Regions from separate parts of the Janthinobacterium sp. OK676 genome, predicted to be linked through region 1. Evidence: predicted binding sites of a transcription regulator. Region 1 holds the regulator's gene; each other region holds the start of a gene.
What was found. Region 1 encodes sigma-54, which starts transcription at its own class of promoters, with help from an activator protein. Its sites were predicted from a motif close to TGGCANGNAANCTGCTTT; they were not measured.

Region 1 (4,785 bases):
AACAAGGAAACCATACTATGAAGAACATCTTGCTGTTGACCGTATTTTCTCTGGGCATCATGGGCGCGGCGCATGCCGAGAAGGCCGATTCCGAGAAGGAAGCCGTCATCACGGCGCGTAGCGGCCACGTCGATGACGTCAAGCAGATCCGCACCCTGACGGGCGACGTCGTGCTGGTCAAGGGCACCCTGACCATGAAGGCGGGCCGGGCCCTGATCACGGAAGACCCGCAAGGCTACCAGTTCATCACCTTCTGGGCCGATCCCGGCAAGCTGGCCACCTTCCGCCAGAAGCGCGATGGCGCGGGCGACCTGTGGATCGAAGGCGAAGCGGAGCGCGTGGAATACGACAACAAGACGGAAGTGGTGAAACTGTTTTCCAAGGCCAAGGTAACGCGCCTGGAAGGCACGAAAGTGACCGACGTGGCCAACGGCGCGTTCATCTCGTATGACAGCCGCAAGGAAGTATTCCAGATGGAAAATACCAACAGCGGCACCAGCACGCCCGATGGCGGCAGCGTGCGCATGGTGATCCAGCCGAAGACCAAGGCGCCGGCGGCGGAGAAAGCGCCGGCCACGCCTGCGCCAGGAACGAAATAATGGACAATACTCGTTGCGGCAGCACCCTGATCGTTCGCGGTCTGCAAAAAACCTATGGCAAGCGGCAAGTCGTGCATGATGTTTCGCTGCAAGTCGAATGCGGTGAAGTGGTGGGGTTGCTGGGCCCGAACGGCGCCGGCAAGACTACCTCGTTCTACATGATCGTCGGCCTGGTGCCGTCGGACGGCGGCAGCATCGACATCAGCGGCGTGGACATTTCCAGCCTGCCGATCCATCGCCGCGCGCAGATGGGCCTGTCCTATCTGCCGCAGGAAGCGTCCGTGTTCCGCAAGCTGACGGTGGAAGACAATATCCGCGCCGTGCTGGAAATCCAGACCGTCGAAGGCCGCCCCCTGAAGAAGGCCGAGATCGAGGAACGTCTGGATAAATTGCTGGCCGACTTGCAGATTGAAAAGTTGCGCGAGAACCAGGCCTTGTCCCTGTCGGGCGGCGAGCGCCGCCGCGTGGAAATCGCCCGCGCGCTGGCCACCGATCCCCGTTTCGTGCTGCTTGACGAGCCGTTCGCCGGTGTCGATCCGATCGCCGTGATCGAGATCCAGCGCATCGTGCGCTTCTTGAAGGAGCGCAATATCGGCGTGCTCATCACCGATCATAATGTGCGCGAGACGCTGGGTATTTGCGACCGTGCCTACATCATCAACCAGGGCTCGGTGCTGGCGTCGGGACGCCCCGACGACATCATCGCGAACGAGTCGGTACGCCGGGTCTATCTGGGCGAACACTTCCGTATGTGAGCCAATGAAACAATCATTGCAGCTGCGCACCTCGCAGCACCTGGCACTGACGCCGCAGTTGCAGCAATCGATACGCCTGTTGCAATTGTCTACCCTGGAATTGCACCAGGAACTAGAGCAACTGCTGACGGACAATCCCCTGCTCGAACGGCTCGACGATCCGCTCGACCGTTCGCTGCGCCTGCTGTCCGATGGCGCCTTGAGTTCGACGGCCGCGCCGGCCGAAGCGCCGCCCCAGCCGCCAGGCCAGGAGGCGCCCGCGGCGCCGGCTGAAGCGGAAACCTTTGACGGCGAGGCGGGCGAGGGCCCGGCCGCCGTGGATGGCGGCGACAGCGACTGGAGCGAGGCGAGCCGGGGCAAGGCGCCCGACGACGAAGATTCCCGTCCGCAACTGGAAGCCCATCACTGCACCCTGCGCGAACACCTGATGGAGCAGATGCGCGTGACGGTGCTCGAATTGCGCGACCGCGCGCTGGTCGAGCTGATCATCGACGCGCTCGACGACAATGGCTACCTGGAAGAGTCGCTCGACGACATCCTGGCGCGCCTGCCGGAAGAGCTGGAAATCGACGCGGACGAGATGCGCACGGCCCTGGCGCTGCTGCAAAGTTTCGATCCGCCCGGCGTGGGCGCGCGCAATGCGTCCGAATGTCTGGCCCTGCAGATCAAGCGCTTGCCGCAGGTTGCCATGGTGACGCGGCGCATGGCCCTCGTCATCGTGGAAAAGCACCTGGCCTGGTTTGCCCAGCGTGATTTCAACAAGCTGAAAAAAGCCCTCGATTGCGACGATGAAGACTTGCGCGAAGCGCAGACGGTGATTCGCCAATGCAACCCGCATCCGGGTGCCGTGTTCGCCTCTGACGTGTCCGATTACGTGGTGCCCGACGTCGTCGTCAAGCGCGCGCGCAATGGCTGGCAAGTGACCCTGAACAACGACGTCATGCCGCGCCTGCGCGTGAACGCCATGTACGCCAACCTGCTCAAGCAGGGCAAGGGCGAAGGTGCCATGGGCGCACAGTTGCAGGAAGCCAAGTGGCTGATCAAGAATATGCGCCAGCGCTTCGACACCATCCTGCGCGTGGCACAGGCGATAGTAGAAAGACAAAAGAACTTTTTCTCGCATGGGGCCGTTGCCATGCGCCCCCTTGTGCTCCGTGAAATAGCTGATACACTGGGTTTACACGAGAGTACTATCTCGCGGGTAACAACTCAAAAGTACATGCTGACCCCGCACGGCATGTTCGAGTTGAAATATTTCTTTGGTAGCCACGTCGCCACCGAAGCGGGGGGCGAAGCGTCATCGACGGCGATACGGGCATTGATCGTGCAACTGACAGGAGCAGAAGACCCTAAAAATCCTTTATCCGACAGTAAGATTGCGGACATGCTGGGGGAACAAGGCATGGTGATTGCGCGACGTACTGTTGCCAAATACCGGGAAGCATTAAAAATTCCGCCAGTGAGCCTGCGTAAGTGTTTGTAAGTTTTTTTCGGTTCCTCTGCGGGCCGGATACGATGGACCGCACGAACCCGATCATCTTTAGGAGTGTGTATGAATCTCACCATCAGCGGACATCATCTCGAAGTGACACCAGCCATCCGTGAATACGTACAAACGAAGCTGGAGCGCGTGAAACGTCATTTCGATCAAGTCATCGATATCGCCGTGATTCTGACCGTGGATAACCTCAAAGAGAAAGAAAAACGTCAAAAGGCCGAAGTCAACCTGCGTCTGAGTGGCAAGACCGTCTATGTGGAAAGCCTGGCGCAAGACTTGTACGCCGCAATCGATGCCCTGATCGACAAGCTCGATAGGCAAGTGATGAAATACAAAACCAAAGTGCAAGGGCACGGTAAAGAGGCGATCAAGCATCTGCCAGACAGCTCGGAAGAAGAATTCGCCCCCGCCTAAGCGGCCTGCGACTTTCAACCGGTTGTGATCAACTAAGGGCGCACATTGCGCCCTTTTTTGCGCCCAGCGGAACGCAATGTTCCCCGCGCAGGCGCTAGAATGTTTGCACTTTCACTTCTTTCCTGCCTGCCATGAGCGACTTCGTCCAGACTGCCATCCGCAACCGCACGGGCCACATCGTGCTCGACCGTCCGAAAGCCTTGAATTCCCTGTCGCTGGACATGGTGCGCGCCCTGAGCGCGGCCCTGCTGGTCTGGCGCGATGATCCCCAGGTGGACGCCGTCGTGATCCGCTCCAGCAGCGAGAAGGGCCTGTGCGCCGGCGGCGACATCCGTTTCTTTTACGATGCGGGCCTGGCCACGCCGCAAGGCGGCAGTGCCTTGCTGGAAGATTTCTTTACGGAAGAATACGCTTTGAATCATTTGATTCATTTCTATCCGAAACCGTATATTGCCGTGATGGATGGCGTGGTGATGGGCGGGGGCATGGGCGTGGCGCAAGCTAGCCCCGGCAACTGCCTGCGCATCGTCACGGGCCGCACGCGCATGGCCATGCCGGAAGTCAATATCGGCCTGTTTCCGGACGTGGGCGGCAGCTATTTCCTGTCCCGCCTGGCTGGACAGCTGGGTCTGTACCTGGGCTTGACGGGCTTGACGATCAACGCGGCCGACGCCCTGTACACGGGCCTGGCCGATGTCTACCTGCCCGAAGCGCAGGTGGGGGCCCTGCTGGACCTGTTCGAATCGACGCCGGGCGAGGCCTTGCCGGTGGCGATCAAGGCCCTGGCGGCGCCGTTCCAGGCCAAGGCGGGCGTTTCTTCCCTGGCCACGGCGCGCGCGGCGCTGGATCGCCATTTCAGCGCTGGCTCCGTGGCAGCCATCATGGCCTCGCTGGCGCAGGACGACGGTGCGTTCGCCAGCAAGGCCTTGGCGGCCATGCGCCTGCGCTCGCCCCTGATGATGTCCGTGACGTTGGAATTGCTGCAGCGGGGCGCCCACCTGGGCGTGGCCGATTGCCTGCGCATGGAACGCACGGTGGTGCGCCACAATTTCGAACATGGCGAAGTGCTCGAGGGCGTGCGCGCGCTGGTGGTCGACAAGGATAATGCGCCGCGCTGGAATCCATCAAGCCTGGACGAGGTCGACGCGGCCATGGTGGCGCGCTTCTTCGCTCCCGTCTGGCCGGCGCAAGCGCATCCGCTGCGCCACCTGAATTAAACTAGGCGCGTTCGCGGTGGCGCAAGACGACGCGTTCGTTGGGCCCGAAGTATTGCGCCAGCCGTTCCGCCATGTACACGGAGCGGTGCTGGCCGCCCGTGCAGCCCAGGGCCACCGTCAGGTAGCTGCGGTTGTCGGACTTGAATGATGGCAACCATTTCTCGATGAAGGCGCGTATGTCGGCCAGCAATTCCAGCGCGCTCGGCTGCGCGTCGAGGAAGGCGATCACGGGCGCGTCGCGTCCGTCGAGGGGGCGCAGGGCCAGGTCGTAATAGGGGTTCGGCAAGGCCCGCACATCGAAG
Region 2 (4,785 bases), on a different contig from region 1:
GCCAGCGATGTGGTGGTGGAAAACGGCTGGGTGGAGCGCGTGGCGCGCGTGGCGCAGCCGTTCAGCAAGCTGTCGCTGCCGGAAGAGGGCTGGGAACGCTCGCCGCTGCGCACGCGCTTCATGAACGCGGGCTGGCGCCAAGCCAGCGCGCCGGCCCTGTACTTCGCGGCGAAAACCGTGCTGGCCCTGCTGTTTCCCACCGTGCTGGGCCTGTATGCGGCCAGCGCCATGGCGGCGCAGTTGCGCAGCGTGCTGCTGTTGCTGCTGTGCGTCAGCGCCACCGTCGGCTATTACCTGCCCAATCTGGTGCTGGCCAGCACGGCCAAGCGGCGCCAGCGCGACATCTTTGAAAACATTCCCGACGCGCTCGATTTGCTGACCGTGTGCGTGGAAGCGGGCCTGAGCCTGGAGCGGGCGCTGGTGAAGGTGTCGGGCGAAATCCATATCAAGAGCGTGGTGCTGGCGCAGGAATTGCAGCTGGTGCTGATGGAAATGCGCGCCGGCTTTTCCAAGGAAAAGGCGCTGCGCAACCTGGCCCTGCGCAGCGGCGTGGAAGACGTCGACACCTTGGTCGCCATGCTGATTCAATCGGAGCGCTTCGGTACCAGCATGGGCGATTCGCTGCGCGTGCATTCGGAAAACCTGCGCGGCAAGCGCAGCCTGCTTGCAGAAGAGGCAGCAGCGAAGATCGCCCTGAAACTGCTGTTCCCGCTGATCTTTTGCGTCTTTCCCACCCTGATGCTGGTGCTCATGGGGCCGGCCGTGATCGAAGTCTATCGCGTGCTCGTGCCGGCCATGGCCAGCCGCTGAAAGGAGCTACCATGCGCTTGATGATTTCCCGCCTGGCCGCCGCCTGCGCCTGCCTGGGCCTGGCCGCCTGTACCACCCAGCTGGCCCACGCGCTGTTGCCAGCGTGGCCCGACGCCGATGCCGCCTATGCGGCGGGGCGCCAGCATTTCGAGCGGGGCGATTTGCCGGCGGCGCAAGCGGCCTATGAACAAGCCTTGCGCGCCGCACCGCGCCACGTGAACGCGCGCAACGGCCTGGCCGTGCTGCATGCGCAGCGGGGCGACCACGACGCGGCGATCGCCCATTGGCTGGCCTTGACGCAGGAGGCGGGCACGCCGCAGCCACGGCAGGCCTATCTGTTCAGCAATCTCGGTCATGCCTATTATTTAAGCGGGCGCGATGCGCAGGCGTTGACTGCGCTGGAACAGGCCTGTCTGCTCGACCCGCTCAATGCGCTGGCCTGGCGGCATCTGGCGCAGGTGCTGGAACGGCTGGGGCAGCACGAGCGCGCCGCCGTCATGCGGCGCCAGGCGAGCAGCTTGCAGGAACACGATGTGCGGCGCGACATGGCGTTATTGCACGGCGAGCAGTCGCCACAGCCCGTGCCGGCGGAGGCGCAGACACGGGATGTGCCCGCCATGGCGCGCGTGGAGATCACGCAGAGCGATGGTCTGGCCCGCCTGCGGCGCGTGCCGCCGGCCGTCGTGCGCAGCGTGCCCGCTGCCGCGTCGCAGTCTGTGGCGCTTGCACCGGCAGCCAGCGTGCCGCATCCGCGCCTGGAAATCGTGAATGGCAACGGCGTGCCCGGTCTGGCCGCCGCGCTGGCGCGCAGCCTGGCTGGCGCGCCCGTGCAGGTGGTGCGCCTGGCCAATGAAACCCGCTTCCAGGTGGCGCGCACGCGCGTCGAATACCGGCCCGCGCAAGAACAGGCGGCGCGCCAGCTGGCCCGCCAGCTGGGCGCTCAAGTACAGACCCAGGCCGCCGACTGCCCTGCCAGCGAACTGCGCCTGGTATTGGGGCGCGACCTCACCGATCCCGCCATGCTGCACCGCTATTATCTGCAGCAATTGCAGATGGCGCGCCGGGCGCTGGCACGGCTCGGTTAACACGTTTTGAGCGGCACAAAAAAAACGCGGCGCCTTGACGGGCGCCGCGTTTTTTTCATGCTGCTGATTATGTCGGCTGCCGGCGGCGCGTAAAGGCCAGGGCCGCCAATCCCGTGCCCAGCAGGAACAGGGTGCCTGGCTCCGGTACCTGCAGGGGGTCGATGACGACGATATCGGTGCGCGTGGACTTCGAAAAGTTCATGGTGTAGCTGCCGGCGGGCAGGGCGAAATTCGACGTCAGCGAAAACATCGCAAAGCCATTCGTGAAGGCGCGCCCGGTGGCCGGGTCGTTGGTGCCGGCCGTCATGTTCAGGCTGAAGGGATCGAGGCTGCCGACCGTATGGTTGCCGTTGATGTCGCTGCCATTGCTGGCGTCGCCATCGGGCGCGAACTGGAAGATCACGCCATCGGCGTTCGCGCGCGACAGGCAGCCCACGGGACTGGAAGTATTGCACGAGATATTGAAGATATCCATGATCGACACGTTCGACTTGTCGCCCATCGTCGTCACGCTGGTGCGCAGGTCGCGCCGCGCCATGAAGTTGAAGGTGATGAAGCCGGCGCTCGACAGGGTCAGGTTGACGGAGCCGGTGAGCGTGTCACCCGCCGTGGCCGTGGCGGCGCCGACCGTGTCGCGCTGTGCTTCCGCAACGGCGCGCACGGTGGAGCCGGCGGCCGTGAGCATATTGCCAAAGGCATGCGCGTCGCCGCGGGCGAACTCCAGGGTGGAACTGGGGCTGGGTGCGTAGTTATTTTGCGGCAAGCCGCTGCAGCCGCCGCCCGAACATACTTGCAGCACGTCCGCGTTGGCGGCCGGGCCCGTATTGACGGCGCGCGGATTGACGGCCACGCCGCCCTCGAAGAAGGCGCTGTCGCTGGCATTGCGGTTGGCGCCGGCCAGCGACAGCGCGCCGGCGCTGGTGGTGATGCGGAAAGTGTTCAACTCGTTGACGGCCAGGCCGTACGCACCGGCCTGCGCCTGGCCGCTGGCAAGCAAGCTTGCCGCCGCCAGTGCGCCCAGCCAGCCCAGGGTCTTGCTTCGTGTGTGATCGATGTTCATCGCAGCCTCTTATCGTAGTCAGTCTCGGAAAATCCGGGGGATGAAAAATCCAGAATGACCTGCCTGGATTCATCTCGTAGACAGTGATAAGCAGCTTGCGTGCCACACAAAAAAATCACATGGAATCAAGTACTTGTGCAAAGCGAACTGAGCCGGTTGAAGCAAAGTGTAAGAAAGGCCGACGGCGCCTGGCGGGTGGTGCCGGCACCGGCGTCACTGCGTGCTAGGGACCGCCGCGCCCGCCGACGGCGCCATACACCTGGCCAGTGGCGTAACTCGATTCCGGGGATGCCAGCAACACATACACGGCCGCCAGTTCCGCCGGCTGCCCCGGGCGTCCCATGGGCGTGTCCTGGCCGAACGCGGGAATCTTGTCCGGTGATTGCCCGCCCGTCACTTGCAATGCCGTCCAGAAGGGGCCGGGCGCGACGGCATTGACGCGGATGTTCTGTTTCGCCAGCTGCTTGGCCAGCCCTTTGGTAAAGATCATGATCGCGCCCTTGGTGGCGGCGTAATCGATGATGTTCTCGCCGGGATCGTAGGCATTCACGGAGGCGGTATTGATGATGCTGGCGCCGGCTGGCAGCAGGGGCACGGCCGCTTTCGTGATCCAGAACATGGCGTAGACATTGGTCTTGAAGGTGTCGTCAAACTGCGCCGTGCTGATGTCGAGGATGGAGTCGCGCGAGAATTGCCGTCCCGCATTGTTGACCAGAATATCCAGGCCACCCAGCTGGCGGGCCGCTTCGCTGACCAGGCGCTGGCAAAACGCCTCGCTTTTGATGTCGCCAGGGATGGCCACGGCCTTGCGCCCGGCCGCGCGGATCAGCTGCAACACTTCCTGCGCATCGGACTCTTCGGCCGGCAGGTAGTTGATGGCCACGTCGGCGCCTTCGCGCGCAAAGGCGATGGCCGCCGCCCGCCCGATGCCGGAATCGCCGCCCGTGATCAAGGCCTTGCGCCCCAGCAGGCGCCCCGATCCCTTGTAACTGGTTTCGCCATGGTCGGGCCGGGGCTGCATGCGGCTGGCCAGGCCCGGCCACGGCTGCTGCTGGACGGGAAAAGGCGGGCGCGGATAGCCGGGTGCCAGCGGCCTGGGTCCGGCGGGCACCGGCGCCTCCGCCGGCTGTGCCGCCGTGGGCACGGCGAAGGCGGCCAGTGCGCCGCCGGCCATGCCTTCGACAAAGCTGCGGCGTGACTTGCTGAGTTTGGGATCATCCATGGCAGGACCTTTCAAGGGCGCGGCAATTGGCAGGTTCAGGTACCGCGGTGATAGCCGAGGTGGCCACCCGAATTGCGCGCGCAGCCGCAACCGATGCGCGCCACTTCCTCGTCTTCCGTCAATTTCCAGTTGGTAATCGTCGTGTGCTGCCAGTCGATGTCGCTTTTCTTGACAGGCTTTACCGTCAGGGTGCGTGCTTCCGCATCCGTGTACTCCATCAATTCCTCGTCGTCGGCGATGTCGAAATGGCGGTGGATCAGGGAAATGCCAAAGCGGTCGAGCGCGCCATAACGTTGCAGCACGTCGCGCAGTTCGCGAAAGCAGGCGAGATCGTCGGGCAGCAGCGGATTGACGGCGGAAATATCGGCGACGGGCTGCCATTGCATGGCTTGGATGTTCAGGCTGTGCATGATAGGCTCCTGTGCCCCTTGATGACAGGTCCAGGCTGCCAGAGGGGCACTGGCAGCCTGTCGAAACGTCCATCGTGGCCGCAAAGCCGATGCGGCGTTTGCGCCAGATCAAAGGTGCGGCACATCGCCTCTCGCCGATCATTGCCCGGTAAAATAGGCCATGGCAAACAAAACCCCCACCTTCCCCGGCGCACGCAC
Region 3 (4,785 bases), on a different contig from region 1:
CGGGTAGATGGTTTCCACCACGCCGTGCGCCACCAGGCTCAGCGATTGATGGCTGCCGCTGATCGTCAGCATGTGCGACAGGTTGCCGTAGGCATCCGTGTAGGCGTGGCACCGGCCCGGCGTCGTGATTTGCCAGGACAGGGCGCGCTGCTGCGGTTCGATACGCGGCGTCAGGTGCAGCTGCTGGATGGTGTAGGCCAGCGGCGCACTGTAGGCGTACGCGGTTTCGTGGCGGATGGTGAGCTGCATCAGGCCGCCAGGGGAACGAGGAAGTCGCGGCTGACCCGGTTGCCCAGGTCATAGATGTTTTCCAGAAACTCCGTCAGGGTCAGGTGCAGGCCCGCCTTCATGATGTCGTCGATATGGCCGAATTTCAGTTCCGCGTGCAACTTGCCCGCGAAGCGTTCCGTATCAGCCGACACATCGTTGCGGATGTGCTTGAGGTTTTCCACCACGTCATCCATGCAGGCCAGGAGCGACCTGGGCATGTCGCCGCGCAGCATCAGCAATTCCGCCACCCGCGCCGGCGTGATCACGTCGCGGTAGACCTTGCGGTAGATTTCAAAGCCGGAAACGGAGCGCAGCAGGGCCGCCCAGTAGTAAAAATCGCGCTGGGTGATGTCTTTCGACGTGTCGCGCGCGCCGTGGAACTTCACGTCGAGGATGCGCGCCGTGTTGTCGGCCCGCTCGAGGAAGGTGCCGAGGCGAATGAAGTGGATGGCCTCATCCTTGAGCATGGTGCCCAGCGTGACGCCGCGCGACAGGTGCGAGCGGTACTTGACCCATTCGAAGAACTGGCTGGGGTCCGTTTCCAGCAGATTGCTTTTCAGGCGTTTCTGCATGTCGAGCCAGGTGGCGTTCTGGATTTCCCACACTTCCGTCGTCAGGGTACCGCGCACGGCGCGGGCGTTTTCGCGCGCGCCCGTCAGGCAGGCGAGGATGGACGAGGGGTTGTTCGGGTCGCGCACCATGAAGTCGAGCACGTCGCGTGTATGGAAGCGGCCATATTTATGGTCGTACGCGCTTTGCAGCTCGGAAATACCCAGGGTGGCGCGCCAGCCTTGTTCCGCGTCCTGTTCGGACTGGGGCAGCATCGAGGTCTGCATATTGACGTCGAGCATGCGCGCCGTGTTTTCCGCCCGCTCCGTGTAGCGGGCCATCCAGAACAAATGATCGGCGGTGCGGCTCAGCATGTTTTCTCTCCTGCAAAAGCGGATGTGGCTTCCAGTACCCAGGTATCCTTGGTGCCGCCCCCTTGCGAGGAATTGACCACGAGCGAACCTTCGCCCAGCGCCACGCGGGTCAGGCCGCCGGGCACCATGGAAATCGTCTTGCCCGACAGCACGAACGGACGCAAATCGATGTGGCGCGGCGCGATGCCCGATTCCACGTAGGTGGGACAGGCGGACAGGGCCAGTGTCGGCTGGGCGATGTAGCCGCCCGGATTGGCCAGCAGGCGCTGGCGGAAGTCCTCGATCTGCGCGGCGCTGGACGCGGGACCCACCAGCATGCCGTAGCCTCCCGCGCCATGCACTTCCTTGACGACGAGCTGCGCCAGGTTCGCCAGCACGTAGGACAAGTCGGCGCTCTTGCGGCACTGGTAGGTCGGCACGTTGTTGAGTATCGGCTCTTGCGACAGATAGAACTTGATCATGTCGGGAACAAAAGGATAGATCGACTTGTCGTCGGCCACGCCCGTGCCGATGGCGTTCGCCAGGGTCACCCGGCCGGCGCGGTAGACGGACAGCAGGCCCGGCACGCCCAGGGACGAGTCCGAGCGGAAGGCCAGCGGGTCGAGGAAATCGTCGTCCACGCGGCGGTAGATCACGTCGACTCGCTTGGGGCCGCGCGTCGTGCGCATGTAAACAGAGTTGTCGTTGACAAACAGATCCTTGCCTTCGACCAGTTCCACGCCCATCTGCTGGGCCAGGAACGCATGTTCGAAGTAGGCGGAGTTGTACATGCCCGGCGTCATGACGACGACCGTGGGGTCATCGACGCCCATGGGCGCGACGGAGCGCAAGTTGTCGAGCAGCATGTCCGGGTAATGGTCGACGGGCGCGATGCGGTTGCGCGCGAACAGTTCCGGGAACAGCCGCATCATCATCTTGCGGTCTTCCAGCATGTAGGACACGCCGGACGGCACGCGCAGATTGTCTTCCAGTACATAGAATTCGCCCTGTCCCGCCCGCACGATGTCGACGCCGGCGATGTGGGCGTAAATGTCGGAGGCGACGGAAATGCCCTGCATTTCCGGGCGGTACTGGGCATTCTTGTAGATTTGCTCGGCAGGAATGATGCCCGCCTTGATGATGTTTTGCTCATGATAAATATCATGGATGAACATGTTCAAGGCTTGCACCCTCTGCACCAGGCCCGTCTGCATCTGCGCCCATTCGGCGGCGGGAATGATGCGCGGGATGGTGTCGAACGGAATCAGGCGCTCCGTGCCGGCATCGTCGCCGTAGACGGCGAACGTGATGCCGACCCGGCGGAACGTCAGGTCGGCCTCGGCCCGCTTGCGGGCGATGGTCTCGGGGGATTGCTGCGCCAGCCAGCTGCTGAATTCACGATAGTGTTCACGTACCTTGCTGTCCGTACCCACCTCATTTGCAGTCATTTCATTGAAAAAATTTGCCATGTTGTGATTTCCCTTGAGCCGTGTCTGACTATAGCTCAGCAGGAAGCGTGCCAATGGCGCACACCTGAAAGTGTGTAAAAAATGACCATTTTTGTGGCATAAATCCGTCATCCGCACCGCTTTGGTGCGTTACTGCTCGGAAAGTGCCGGTGTTGGGGCAGGTAGCGGCGAGCTCAAGCGTCCGGCGTGACGAAGGGCCGGCAATCGATGGGCAGGTCGATGGTAAACGTGGTGCCCGTTTCCGGCGCGCTGTCGACCAGCGCGCTGCCGCCATGGCTTTCCGCCACGTTTTGCACGAAGGGCAGGCCGATGCCCCAGCCGGGCGCGCTGCCCTGGTGTTCGCGGCGCAGGTACTCGAAGATGCGCTCGGCCTGGTCGGGGGCGATAGTGCTGCCCGTGTTGTGCACGGTGAGTATCATACGTTCGCGCAAGGTGTTGACGTGGATATGGATGGGGCCGTCGTCGCCGTACTTGAGGGCGTTGCCGACCAGGTTTTCCAGGGCGCGGCGCAGCGAATTCTCGCACCACCAGCCCGTCACGGACGCGCCCGTCACCAGGCATTTGCCCGGATGGCCGGTATTGACGCTGTCGCCCACCTGGCGCGCCAGCGGCAGGATGTCGAAGCGCTGCAGCACCAGCGGCAGCTTTTGCCCGCGGTGGTAGCTGAGCGTATCGAGCAATTCCTGGATCATCTCGTCGAGACGCTTGCCGTGTTCGATGATTTTCGACGCCAGGGCCGGCACGTCGAGCTGCTGCGCGCGCCGCTGCAGCAACTGGGCGCTGTTGAGCATGACGGACAGGGGATTGCGCATGTCGTGCGACAGGCCGGCGGCGATGCGCCGCTGGAAGCTTTCGTGCATGGCGGTAAATTCCAGGATGGCTTCGCGTATGCCCGTATCGATCGAGGCATTGATCACCTGCCAGTCGCGGCGCCGCAGCGGCACGCCCGCTTCGAGGGCCGCATCGGCGAAACAGTCGCGGAAGATCTGGTATTCCTGGATCACCTGTTCCGGGCCATAGCTGGTCATGCGCGCCCGTTCGTTGCCGTGCACGGCAGGGGCATTGGTATGGCTGGTGGCATTGTCGCGCGGATAGCCTGGCGTCAGCGCTTCGGCCAGGTTGTCGAAGAAGGCGGGCAAGGTATTGATCAATATCGGTGTCAGCAGGGCATCGGCGCCGCGTACCTTGGCGCGCACCTCGTGTTCCCATTGCGTCAGCACGGCATCGCGCATGCTGAAGATGCGCCGCGTGCGCGCGGGCATGTCCAGCACGTGCATTTTCTGGTCAGAGGCATAGGTCATCGCAGCTCTCCATCGACAGCTCGGCATCCGCGCCGTGCAACGGCGGGAGCTAAAGTATCCTCCAAATCGGCGTGCGGGTGGTGTTCAATTTGGCGCGTCGGCGCCGGTCATGACGGCGCTCAAATGACCGAGGGCCGTATCCCATTGCTCCAGCGAAAAGTTCTGCGGATCGTCATGGCCATTCGCAAAGCCCGTATCGAGCACGGCGTGGAAGGCGGGGATCAGCCACGTGCCCTTGCGCACGCTGGCGGCGATGTACAGCAGGGCCAGGCGCGCATATTGGGCCGAGGTGAAGCCGGGATCGGGCGCCAGCCCGTCGTTGCCCTTGCCGCCGCCGGGTACGGAGTTGCGCGGCTGCACCAGTTCCACGTGCAGGAACAGGCCCGTCAGCGAGGGCTTGTCTTTTTCCAGCTTGCTGGCGTAGCCGGCCGTGCCGAAGTCACGCACCTGCAAGGAGTTTCCCTGGCGGTTGACGTAGACATGGCCTTTCGGGCCGCCGCCCAGCGCGGGGTTGCGTAGATTGAAATCGTTGAAATCCCAGCTGGCGTCGTTGATGTGGCCGGGAATGGGCTCCAGCAGGAAATTCGGGTAGCTGGTGTCGTGGATGACGAAATAGCGGGCCATGGGCGCGGCCAGCCGGCCCACGGCGCGCGACAATGGCGCATCGACGGCGCCGCCCACGTCCGCCTCGCTGATCGATTGCTGCGCCAGCCACGCGCGCAGCTTGGCCGGCGCGATGCCCGTGCGCTGGCCGACGTGGGCGGCAAGAAAGTCCGGCAGCGGCGCGCTGTCGCCCAGGCGCGCATACAGTTTCACTGGACGCAGCAAACAGGTGGCTTGCGC

Region 2: a site for sigma-54 is predicted at 3,043-3,060, ahead of BLU39_RS12740 (EDSAP-1 family PEP-CTERM protein). Genes of this name have one in related genera too.
Region 3: a site for sigma-54 is predicted at 2,677-2,694, ahead of BLU39_RS00220 (circularly permuted type 2 ATP-grasp protein). Genes of this name have one in related genera too.

The regions. Positions count from the first base shown of each region.
Region 1 covers NZ_FNHA01000015.1:78,948-83,732, forward strand. The annotation lists gene lptA (lipopolysaccharide transport periplasmic protein LptA) at 18-599, shown strand; gene lptB (LPS export ABC transporter ATP-binding protein) at 599-1,354, shown strand; gene BLU39_RS25115 (RNA polymerase factor sigma-54) at 1,359-2,837, shown strand; gene raiA (ribosome hibernation-promoting factor, HPF/YfiA family) at 2,907-3,266, shown strand; gene BLU39_RS25125 (enoyl-CoA hydratase/isomerase family protein) at 3,398-4,483, shown strand; gene rapZ (RNase adapter RapZ) at 4,485-4,785, opposite strand, start outside.
Region 2 covers NZ_FNHA01000005.1:281,217-286,001, forward strand. The annotation lists gene BLU39_RS12730 (type II secretion system F family protein) at 1-810, shown strand, start outside; gene BLU39_RS12735 (LytR C-terminal domain-containing protein) at 822-1,895, shown strand; gene BLU39_RS12740 (EDSAP-1 family PEP-CTERM protein) at 1,963-2,955, opposite strand; gene BLU39_RS12745 (SDR family oxidoreductase) at 3,179-4,177, opposite strand; gene BLU39_RS12750 (hypothetical protein) at 4,213-4,587, opposite strand; gene BLU39_RS12755 (hypothetical protein) at 4,748-4,785, shown strand, end outside.
Region 3 covers NZ_FNHA01000001.1:51,546-56,330, forward strand. The annotation lists gene BLU39_RS00210 (transglutaminase family protein) at 1-249, opposite strand, end outside; gene BLU39_RS00215 (alpha-E domain-containing protein) at 249-1,193, opposite strand; gene BLU39_RS00220 (circularly permuted type 2 ATP-grasp protein) at 1,187-2,641, opposite strand; gene BLU39_RS00225 (sensor histidine kinase) at 2,815-3,942, opposite strand; gene BLU39_RS00230 (hypothetical protein) at 4,027-4,785, opposite strand, start outside.